Regions from separate parts of the Mycobacterium sp. NGS39 genome, predicted to be linked through region 1. Evidence: predicted binding sites of a transcription regulator. Region 1 holds the regulator's gene; the other holds the start of a gene.
What was found. The regulator LexA, encoded in region 1, represses DNA repair genes until DNA is damaged. The targets are predictions, from matches to a motif close to CGAACANNTGTTCG.

Region 1 (5,850 bases):
GAACCGACTACGCGCCGAGGCGAATTCGACGACGGGCGGCCGTTCGTCATGACAGACACCGTCGGGTTCGTCAGGCATCTGCCCACGCAGCTGGTCGAGGCTTTCCGCTCGACCCTGGAAGAGGTTGTCGACGCGGACCTGTTGGTGCATGTGGTCGACGGATCGGACGCCAACCCGCTGGCACAGATCAACGCGGTGCGGGGAGTGATCCGGGAGGTCGTCGCCGATCACGACGGCCATGCCGCACCAGAACTGTTGGTAGTCAACAAGATTGACGCCGCCGGTGATCTCGTGCTCGCCAAGTTGCGGCGCGCGCTGCCCGGCGCGGTGTTCGTCTCCGCTCGAACCGGCGAGGGGCTGGACCACCTGCGGGCCCGGATGGCCGAGCTCGCCGTACCCACTGACACCGCGATCGACGTCGTGATTCCTTATCACCGCGGTGATCTGGTGGCCCGCGTCCATGCCGACGGTCGCGTGCAGGAGTCCGAACACAACGCCGACGGCACCCGGATCAAAGCGCGGGTTCCGGTGGCCTTGGCGGCGAGCCTGCGCGAATTCGCGTCGACCTAGCGTCGGCGCCTATGCGATTTCGTACACGTCGGCTGCGTCTGCGGCCATGATGCGTTGCGCCAGTTCGGCTTTCAACACGTCCAGCCGCGCCTCCTCGGCCTCGGTGCGGGCGTCGTTCTGGGCGAGGTTGATGAATTCTTCGGTGACGAACCCGTCGCGCAGCACCAGCGTCGCCGAACGGTCGCCGATGCCGACTTCGAAGACGAAACTCTCGCGCAGCCGTCCGAGGTCGCGACGTGACAATGCGGGATCCACGACGTAGCGGCCGTCGCTGACTGCCCGCGTCACCGCCTCGATCCCGTCGCGTGCCCCGGGGCCGCGGAACGCGGTTCGCACCACCACCTCGCGGCGCTGCGGCGGCGCGTCGGGTGAGAGCACCTCGAACGCACGCTGCAGAACTTTGAATGCGTTCGCCACGCCGCCGGGAGAGCCTGCGCCGTGGTAGCGCATCAGGTCGTCGAACGTGAACTCGATTATCCGCCCACGCTCTCGGACACGGATGACCTCGGCCACGGTTTCACTGTAGGACGCGTGGCCGGCGACCAAACCAACCATCCGGTTGGTATATCTTTGGGCGCAGGTTCCCGATACCGGAGGTCACGCCGTGGGCAATGTCGTCAGATACCAGCGCACCCTTTTCGAGCCCGAGCACGAGCTGTTCCGCGAGTCCTATCGCTCCTTCTTGGAGCGCCACGTCGCGCCGTACCACGAGCAGTGGGAGAAGGACAAGATCGTCGACCGCGGCGTCTGGCTGGAGGCCGGCAAGCAGGGCTTTCTGGGAATGGCGGTGCCCGAGGAATACGGCGGCGGCGGCAACGCAGACTTCCGGTACAACACGATCATCACCGAAGAGACCACCAAGGGCCGCTACAGCGGAATCGGCTTCGGGCTGCACAACGACGTGGTGGCCCCGTATCTGCTGAGGCTGGCCAACGAAGAGCAGAAGCAACGCTGGCTGCCGAAGTTCTGTACCGGCGAGCTGATCACCGCGATCGCGATGACCGAGCCGGGCACCGGCAGCGACCTGCAGGGCATCAAGACCCGCGCGGTCAAAGAAGGTGACCACTACATCCTCAACGGGGCGAAGACCTTCATCACCAACGGCATCAACTCCGACCTGGTGATCGTCGTCGCGCAGACCGATCCGGAGAAGGGCGCGCAGGGCTTCTCGCTGCTGGTCGTCGAGCGCGGAATGGAAGGCTTCGAGCGCGGCCGTCATCTGGACAAGATCGGGTTGGACGCCCAGGACACCGCCGAGCTGTCGTTCACCGACGTCAAGGTGCCCGCCGAGAACCTGCTCGGTGAGGAAGGCAAGGGCTTCATCTACCTGATGCAGAACCTGCCACAGGAGCGCATCTCGATCGCGATCATGGCGGCCGCAGCGATGGAGGCCGTGCTGGAGTCGACGCTGCAGTACACCAAGGAGCGCAAGGCTTTCGGCAAGCCGATCGGCAGTTTCCAGAACAGCCGCTTTCTGCTCGCCGAGCTGGCCACCGAAGCAACCGTGGTGCGGATCATGGTCGACGAGTTCATCCGGCTGCACCTCGACGAGAAGCTGACCGCCGAGCAGGCCGCGATGGCCAAGTGGTACTCCACCGAAAAGCAGGTCCATCTGATCGACCGGTGCCTGCAGCTGCACGGCGGCTACGGCTACATGCGCGAATACCCGATTGCGCGCGCGTATCTGGATGCCCGGGTGCAAACGATCTACGGCGGTACGACCGAGATCATGAAGGAAATCATCGGACGCTCGCTGGGCGTCTGAGCCGGCGAAACGTCAACTGGCGCAGTCTGTTCGGTGAGCCGCGCGGGCTGTGTCCTTGGTGCGGATCAGGGAACCGGGTACGGCCACACGCAGATGTAGATGTTGCCGTTGCAGCGGGTGAGCACTTCCTGACTCGGGGCTCCGACGAACGCGCCGCCGGGTCCCAGCTGCGGTATGCAGCCGTAGCCGTTGGGATTGGGCACCATGCCGCGCGGACACATCGCGACATGGCTTTCGGCGCCGGGGGAGGCGACCGCGGGGACGACGAGCGCTGCTGCTGCCATCGCCGCTGCTGAAATCACTCGCACCGCCCGGAACGCACGCATGAATCCACCTTGCACCCGAGGCGCGGTGTGCGGGTCAGATTTTGCGGATCACCGTCACCACGCGGCCGAGAATCGCGGCATCGTTGCCGGGAATCGGATCGAACGCGGGGTTGTGCGGCATCAGCCAAACCTGGTTGCCGGTGCGCTTGAACGTCTTCACAGTGGCTTCCCCGTCGATCATCGCCGCGACGATGTCGCCGTTGTCGGCGGTGTTCTGCTGTCGCACCACCACCCAGTCGCCGTCGCAGATCGCGGCGTCGACCATCGACTCGCCCACGACCTTGAGCAGGAACAACGACCCCTCGCCCACCAATTCGCGGGGCAGCGGGAACACGTCTTCGACCGCCTCCTCGGCGAGGATGGGCCCGCCTGCGGCAATGCGTCCGAGCACGGGCACGAACGTCGGTTCCGGCAGCGCGTCAGAACCGGCGACATCAGTGGTGACCGCCGTCGCCGCGTCGTCGGCCCCGCGTACATCGACGGCGCGGGGACGATTCGGGTCGCGGCGCAGATAGCCCTTGCGTTCCAGCGTGCGCAGCTGATGTGCCACCGACGACGTGGAGGTGAGGCCGACGGCGTCGCCGATCTCCCGGATGCTCGGCGGATATCCCCTGGTGGTGACCGATGCGCGGATCACCTCCAAGATGGTCCGCTGACGTTGGGTGAGACCGCTGCTGTCGCTCATGACTGCAAATCTAGCTGTCGTCACAGACATCTTCAAACATGTGTTCGAGGCGTGTCGCATTCGTGATCGGGAGCGAGCGAGCCTGTCGGACTGTGATGTCTCAGGACGCGAGCCTGTCGGACCCCTCTGGTACACATCGATCAAATGTTCGGACTTCGAACGCATGATCGACTATATTCGAACAAAGGAGCGAATGGTGACGACAGAAGGGGCGCTCATGACCGTGATCGACACGTGGGACGTACCGGCGCCGACCCTTCGGGCTCGCCGTCCCGTACCGAACCGGCCAGGCGGTGCCGCGGTCAAATATCGGGCGACAGGCGTGGCGGTGTCGTGTGCACCGCACCGGCCGCGACGCGTCAGCACCACCGTGACCGTCATGCTGGCGGCGGTCGCAGCCCTGATCACGGTGTGGCTCATCGCGATCGCCCAAGCCCGCAGCGCCGACACGACGGGCACCTCCGCGCCGCAGCAGTTGGCGGTCGTGCAGGTGCAGCCCGGCGAGAATCTGCAGCGGCTTGCGGCCAGAGTGGCGCCGGACGCGCCGGTGGCCGGGGTGATCGAGCGGATCCGGGAGCTCAATCACCTCGACTCTGCAGCGCTGGATGCCGGGCAGACGCTGATCGCCCCGCTCGGGTGATGTCCGCGGCGACGTTGGGCCGCGTCCGCCGCCCGCGGGTAGTCTCGGAGGCGTTCGACTCGACCGAATGTCTGCGCGGCGAAGGAGCAGTCATGCACTGTCCGTTCTGCCGCCATCCCGATTCCCGGGTGGTCGACTCGCGGGAAACCGATGAGGGCCAAGCGATCCGACGCAGACGCTCATGCCCGGAATGCGGGCGCAGGTTCACCACCGTCGAGACGGCCGTGCTGGCGGTGGTCAAGCGCAGTGGGGTCACCGAACCGTTCAGCCGCGAGAAGGTGATCCGCGGCGTGCGACGGGCATGTCAGGGCCGCCAGGTCGACGACGACGCGCTCAACCTGCTCGCGCAACAAGTGGAAGACACCGTGCGGGCCACCGGCTCCCCCGAGGTGCCCAGCCACGAGGTCGGCCTGGCCATTCTGGGTCCGCTGCGCGACTTGGACGAGGTGGCCTATTTACGGTTCGCGTCGGTGTACCGGTCGTTCACCTCCGCCGACGACTTCGAGCGGGAGATCGAGGCCCTGCGCGCCCACCGCAAGGTCAGCGCGTCGAAGTAACCCTTCAGTCGACGCGCACGGTGCCATCGTCGACGACGCGGCCGCCCACCGTCACCCACCCCTCAGGGCTCCACCGGGTGTAGATGACGGAACCTTTGCCCTGGGTGATCGTGAGATCCCGGCTGAGAATGTCGGTGATGCGCACGGCCGCCGCGCCGGTCGCCTCGTCTTCGGCGACGCCGAGGTCAGCCGCGAACATCCGCGAGCGCAGGTGTCCGCGCGACTTGTCGAGCCAGGCCCAGATGTAGTGCGGGTCGTCTTCGGGGTAGTCGTCGGGATCCGCGTTGACGACGTCGTCGGGCGAGGGCAGTTCGTGGAAGGCAAACTCCGGCGCCCAGTCGGCGCGTGCGCGTACCGTCGTCAACTCGTCCTCGTAGCCGACAGCGACCACACCCGCCGGCACCTGCAACGTGCGGATCGGAAGCCCGCGTTGTTTGAGCCACCACGCCAACCCCACCGTCGGGTGCCCGGCGAACGGCAACTCTGTCGCAGGAGTGAAGATGCGAGCGTGGGCGGTGGTTGCACCCCGATCAGGCACGTCGACGAAAATCGTTTCGCTGTAACCCAATTGGGTCGCGAGCCCTTGCCGGTCACGCGGTGCGACGGTGCTCGCGTCGACGATGCCGAGCGGATTGCCGAAGTTTCCTTCCGCGTCGGTGAACACGCGCACCACGGACACGTCGGTACCCATGTGCCCGACTCTACTCAGCGCGAGCGCCGGATCAGGTTGCGCTGCGCTCGTCGGAACTCATCGCGTCGAGCACCGCGACGCGGGTGTCGATCGGACCGGAGATCGTCTGGTCGCTGATGCCGGCGCGCAGCAGCGACCGCAGCCGATCCTGGTCGTATACCGCGGGTTCCGTGGAATCGATGAACTGCTCGACGACCTCGACGAAGCGGTCCGGGTCGTCGTGGAACGGAAAATGGCCGGAGTTCTCGAAAACCTCCAGCCGCGAACCCGGCATCGCGGCGTGCGCCATCTGCGCATGAGCCACCGGGATCACCGAATCGTGCTCTCCCCAAATCAATTGCACCGGAACGGATTGCGTCAAATAACATCGGTCGAGCATGGTCACCACCTGGCCGCGCCAGTCCACCACTGCGCGCAGCGTCCGCGAAAACGCCGACGACGCCGTGGGCTCCGGCAACTCCGCGAGCACTCGAAGCACGTCGGGCAGATCATGGCCGAACCGTGTGGGGGCCAGTCCCGGCGCCGCGCTGGCAGCGGCATTGAGCATCGCGCCCAACATGCGCCCGACGATCTGCAACGCAGGCAACGCTCCCGGAAGCCGCAACAGCGCCAGCGC
Region 2 (5,850 bases), on a different contig from region 1:
TCCACGTCGATGCCCTTGTGCTCGCGCACCAGGTCGATCGCGTAGTGCAGCGCCGAGAGCATGCCGAGGCCGAGCATGTCGAATTTCACCAAACCTATTGCCGCACAATCGTCTTTGTCCCACTGCAGTACACTGCGGTTCTCCATGCGGGCCCATTCCACCGGGCACACGTCAGCGATGGGCCGGTCGCAGATCACCATGCCGCCGGAGTGGATGCCCATGTGCCGGGGCAGGTTGGAGATCTGCAGCGCCAGGTCGATCACCGGCTCTGGAATGTCTGCCACATCAGGAGACTGTGCCCCATTTTCTGGGCGAACCCCGTTCCACCGGCTGATCTGCTTGCTCCACGCATCCTGCTGCCCTTGCGAAAACCCAAGCGCGCGAGCCATATCCCGAACCGCGCTGCGGCCGCGGTAGGTGATGACGTTGGCCACTTGGGCGGCGTAGTCACGGCCGTAGCGGTCATAGACGTACTGGATCGCCTTCTCACGCAGGTCCGACTCGATGTCGATGTCGATGTCGGGCGGCCCGTCGCGTTCGGGTGACAGGAACCGCTCGAACAACAACTCGTTGGCGATCGGGTCGACCGCGGTGACCCCGAGCGCATAGCAGACCGCGGAGTTAGCCGCCGATCCCCGGCCCTGACACAAGATGCCGTTTTGGCGGCAGAACCGCGTGATGTCATGCACCACAAGGAAATACCCTGGGAACTTGAGCGCCTTGATCACCTCCAGCTCATGTTCGATCTGCGCGTAGGCCCGCGATGCCCGCTCCGGCGGTCCATACCGCTCACGTGCTCCTGCCATGGTCAGATGCCGCAGCCAGCTGTCCTCGGTGTGCCCGTCGGGTACGTCGAACGGCGGCAGTTGCGGTGCGATGAGCTCCAGCGCGAACGCACACTGCTCGCCGAGGTCGGCGGCGGCCGTCACCACCTCTACGGGAAACAGCCGGGCCATCTCCGTACCGGAACGCAGATGCGAACCCCCCAGCGGCGCAAGGTATCCGGCGGCCTCGTCGAGTGAGCGCCGAGCCCGGATCGCGCCCATCGCCATGGCCAGCCGCGCGCGGGACGGTTCGGCGAAGTGTGCGCCGGTGGTGGCGACGACGCCCACACCGGAGCCGCCTGGCCGATGACATCCAAGCCCGAACTTGGGTGCCAGCGCCGCCAGCGCCGCGTTGTGTTCGTCGTCAAGCGGCTGACCGTGCGTCGTCAACTCGATACTGACTCGCCTCTGCCCGAACCGGTCCACCAGATCGGCCAGCGCCTTTTCGGCCGCCTCCGGTCCATGGGTGATAAGTGCTTGGCGCACATGGCCTTTGCGGCATCCGGTGAGGATGTGCCAGTGGCCGCCGGCGGCCTCGGTGAGGGCGTCTAAGTCATACCGCGGTTTGCCTTTCTCGCCGCCGGCCAGATGCGCTTTGGACAGTTGGCGTGACAGCCGCCGGTACCCTTCGGGTCCGCGGGCCAGCACCAGAAGGTGTGGGCCGGGCGGGTCGGGGTGCTCGGTGCGCGGGGTGTTCGACAGCGACAGTTCCGCACCGAACACCGTGCGCATGCCCAGTTCCTTGGCGGCTTCGGCGAACCGCACCACACCGTAGAGACCGTCGTGGTCGGTCAGCGCGATGGCGCGCAGGTCGAGCCGAGCGGCTTCTTCGACCAGCTCTTCGGGAGTGCTGGCGCCGTCGAGAAAGCTGTAGGCCGAGTGAGCATGCAATTCGGCGTAGGGCACCTGAGATGACGCCGGCTGGACGTCGGGCCGAAGGTAGGCGCCGCGTTTACGGGAGGCGGCCGGTCCGCCGAGGTCAAGGGGATCCTCCAACGGCGCGCCGGCGCGGCGGGGCTTGCTGTTGAGCACCCGCTCGATCTCGCCCCAGCTCGGCCCAGTGAACCATCCCACTGAGCCATGGTATCGAACTGATGTTCGATCACAAACCAGAACACCGCTTCCGGCACGCGCGATTTCGGTGCGTTTCCGTGCGCTGAGCGCCGGAAAACGCACCAAAATCACCGCAGATCGCGATGAAAATGGGCGTCCCGGAGGGTCTACACGGCATGACCCTTTCCGCCAAACCACCCGTCGTCGATCAGCAGACCTGGCGCCGCGCGCTCGACGAACTGCGCCGCCGTGAAAAGGCCGCCACCCGCGAGCTCGACGCCATCGCCGCTCAGCGCCGGCGGCTGCCGATGGTCGAGATGCCCGAGTACACGCTGACGAGCGCCGACGGCCCGGTCCGGCTGGCCGACGTGTTCCAGGGGCGTTCGCAGCTGATCACCTACCACCACATGTGGACCGACGGCGCCGAGTGGCAGTGCGGCGGCTGCACCGGGTTCACCTCCCAGTTCACCCGGCTCGATTTCCTGGACAGCTACGACGCCCGCTTCGTCGTCGTCACCAACGGCCCGATCGACGAGGCGTTGGCCTACCGCGCCAAGGTGGGCAACACGATGGACTGGTATTCGTCGGCGGACAGCACGTTCGGCGCCGACGTCGACGCGCCACCCGGCGGCGGCTTCGGTGTCAACGTGTTCCTGCGTGCGACGGCTCCGTCGGGCGAGGAGGCGGTCTACCGCACCTGGCACACCAACGGCCGCGGCACCGAGCAGCTCGGCTACACGTTCGGGCTGCTGGACATCCTGCCGTGGGGCCGCCAGGAGGAATGGCAAGACTCGCCCGCCGGCTGGCCGAAAAAGCCCACGTACTCCGGCTGGCTGGACTCCCCGGCGATCGCCCAGCGCTACGGGCAGGGCTAACCGAACGTCACCGACGGCGATCGGCGATGATCGTTGCCGTGGCCGAGACGCTGACCGACATCCTGGCGCTGCTCGACCTGCAATCGGCCGGTCACGATGCGTTCATCGGCCCGCAGCCCGACGACACCCGCAACACGCGAGTCTTCGGCGGGCAGGTGGCGGCTCAGGCGCTGATGGCGGCCGGGCGCACAGCGCCCGACCGTGTGCCGCACAGCGTGCATCTGTATTTCCTGCGCCCGGGTGACCCGCGAGAACCGTTGCAGTACAACGTCACCCGGCTTCGTGACGGTGGCACATTCTCGGCTCGTGCGGTTGCGGTCACCCAGGGCGACGACCGGGTGATCCTCGAAGCGCTGGCATCGTTCAGCGAGCCCGTCGACGGCATCGACTACCAGCAGCCCATGCCTGTCGTGCCACCCCCAGAAGCATTGCAACCGTTGGAGATCCAGCTCGCTGATTACGCGGACGTGCTCGACGGATTCTGGGTGCAGCCGAGGCCGGTGGAGATGCGCTACGTCGACCCGCCGCCGTTGCTGGCCGCCGACCTTCCCGCCGCGCCGGGCCCGCAAGCCCGACTGTGGTTTCGCGCCCCGGGCGACGTGCCCGCCGACCCCCTGACCGCATTGGGTCTGCTCGCCTACATCAGCGACTGGTCGATCCTCGATCCCGTGCTGTATCTGACGCGACGTCCGCCGGTGGCCGGCAGCATCGCCTCGCTCGATCACGCGATGTGGTTTCACCGCACGCCGGACTTCTCGGATTGGCTGCTCTACGAACAACATTCGCCCAGCGGCATCGGCGCACGCGGACTGTCCAACGGCGCGATCTACAACAGGGCCGGACAGCTTGTCTGCACAGTGGTGCAAGAGGGCTACCTGGGGCGGCGCTGAGCTCAGCCGCAGTACTCGGCGGTGCCGTCCTCGAGGACGACCCGGGCGTCTGACCCGTCGGGATTCCACGCCTCCGTGCGGAACACCGCGCGTCCCGGGTCGGTCCGCCAGATCGACGTCGTCAGCGTCTCACCCGGAAACACCGGCTTCGTGAAGCGCGCACCGACGGCGGTGACCCTGTGGGCGTCGCCACCTCCGAGCTCGGCGACCAGCGCGCGGCCCGCGACACCGTACGTACACAGCCCGTGCAGGATCGGCTTCGGGAATCCGGCCATTTCCCGGGCGAACCAAGGGTCGCTGTGCAGGGGGTTGCGGTCGCCGGAGAGCCGGTAGATCAACGCCTGATCTTCACGCGTCGGCAGCGCGATCCTCGCGTCCGGCTGCCGGTCAGGAATCGGCGGCGCGACCGGCCGCTGGCCGGGCTGACCGCCGAAGCCGCCCGCGCCGCGGATCACCGCGGTGGTCAGCGTCTCGGCGACCACCGTGTTGGTGTCCGGATCGGTGCCCGTCGCCTTGAGCATGACGATCGCGTTCTTGCCTTCGCCCTTGTCCTGGATGTCGGCGACCTCGGCGACCACGCTGAGTTTTCCGGCCGGCGGCAGCGGCGCGAAGAGCCTGATCTGCTGCGAGCCATGCAGCAGCATCGCGAAGTTGAACGTGCCGATCTTGGCTGCCGCGGCGAACGGTAGGCACGCGATCACCGCGTACGTGGGCAGCACCTGCTGCTCGATGCCGTGGCTGTTCTCCGTGGTGAAGGCCAGGTCGTCGACGCCCGCGCCGACGCCCAGCGCGTAGAGCAGTGTGTCGCGGTCGGTCCATTCGAAGACGGTCGGTTCGGTCTTGGCGCCCACGGCGTTCGGGTCGAGCGGCATGGCTGCGAGCCTAAGCGCTGAAGCGAGCCCGTCACACACCATTGACCCTGCCGACGCGGGAGACCACCATGGCTCCCATGCGCTATGTCGTTACCGGCGGTACCGGGTTCATAGGCCGCCGTGTGGTGTCGGAACTTCTTCAGACGCGGCCCGACGACGAGGTGGGCGTGCTGGTGCGCCGCACCTCGCTGTCGCGGTTCGAACGGCTCGCGGCGGACTGGGGCGAGCGGGCGAAACCCGTGGTGGGCGATCTCGTCGCGCCGGGTCTGGGGCTCACCGAAGAGACGCTGGCGACCCTGAGCGACGTCGAGCACGTGGTGCACTGCGGCGCGGTCTACAACATCACCGTGCCCGAGGCCGCGCAGCGCGCCGCCAACGTCGAGGGCACCCGCTCGGTGATCGCATTCGCCAAACGGCTCAGCGCGACGTTGCACCACGTGTCGTCGATCGCGGTGGCGGGAGATTTCCGTGGCGAGTACACCGAGGCCGACTTCGACGTCGGCCAGAATCTGCCGTCGCCGTACCACCGGACCAAGTTCGAGGCTGAACAACTCGTCCGCGACGAGCGGGGCCTGCGCTACCGCATCTACCGGCCCGGCGCGGTGGTCGGCGATTCCCGCACCGGTGAGATGGACAAGATCGACGGGCCGTACTACCTGTTCGGGCTGCTTGCCAAACTGGCGAAGCTCCCGTCGTTCACGCCGATCGTGCTGCCGGACACCGGCCGAACCAACATTGTGCCGGTCGACTACGTGGTGGATGCGTTGGTGTATCTCATGCACCTGGCAGATCGCGATGGACAGACGTTCCACTTGACATCTCCGGAATCTGTTGGGTTGCAAGGCATTTACCGCGGTGTGGCCAGGGCGGCCGGGTTGCCGCCACTGGTGGGCAGCGTGCCGGGCACGCTGGCCGCGCCGGTGATGAAGCTTCGCGGGCGCGCCAAGGCGGTCCGCAATGTCGCTGTCACCCAGCTGGGGGTGCCCGCCGAACTGCTCGACGTGGCGGACCTGCCCACCACGTTCAGCTCCGAGGCAACCCGAGAAGCCTTGCAGGGCAGCGGAATCGAGGTACCCGAGTTCGGGTCCTACGCGCCGGTGCTGTGGCGCTACTGGGCCGAGCATCTCGATCCGGATCGGGCCCGTCGCGATCACCCGGACGGCCCGCTGGTCGGCAGGCACGTCATCATCACAGGTGCGTCCAGCGGCATCGGGCGGGCGTCGGCGATTGCGGTCGCGAAGCGGGGCGCAACGGTGTTCGCGCTGGGCCGCAACGCAGCGGCGCTCGACGACCTCGTGGCCGAGATCCGCGAATCAGGCGGCCGGGCTTACGCTTT

Region 2: a site for LexA is predicted at 1,912-1,925, ahead of AC5Y39_RS13745 (error-prone DNA polymerase). Genes of this name have one in related genera too.

What each region holds. Positions count from the first base shown of each region.
Region 1 is NZ_JCALDH010000003.1:400,823-406,672, forward strand. Features, by position in the region: gene hflX (GTPase HflX) at 1-570, shown strand, start outside; gene AC5Y39_RS06660 (hypothetical protein) at 580-1,083, opposite strand; gene AC5Y39_RS06665 (acyl-CoA dehydrogenase family protein) at 1,175-2,335, shown strand; gene AC5Y39_RS06670 (hypothetical protein) at 2,401-2,661, opposite strand; gene lexA (transcriptional repressor LexA) at 2,696-3,346, opposite strand; gene AC5Y39_RS06680 (LysM peptidoglycan-binding domain-containing protein) at 3,540-3,986, shown strand; gene nrdR (transcriptional regulator NrdR) at 4,079-4,543, shown strand; gene AC5Y39_RS06690 (PhzF family phenazine biosynthesis protein) at 4,548-5,234, opposite strand; gene AC5Y39_RS06695 (alpha/beta fold hydrolase) at 5,266-5,850, opposite strand, start outside.
Region 2 is NZ_JCALDH010000008.1:233,957-239,806, reverse strand. Features, by position in the region: gene AC5Y39_RS13745 (error-prone DNA polymerase) at 1-1,898, opposite strand, end outside; gene AC5Y39_RS13740 (DUF899 domain-containing protein) at 2,054-2,752, shown strand; gene AC5Y39_RS13735 (acyl-CoA thioesterase) at 2,791-3,642, shown strand; gene AC5Y39_RS13730 (MaoC family dehydratase) at 3,645-4,514, opposite strand; gene AC5Y39_RS13725 (SDR family oxidoreductase) at 4,592-5,850, shown strand, end outside.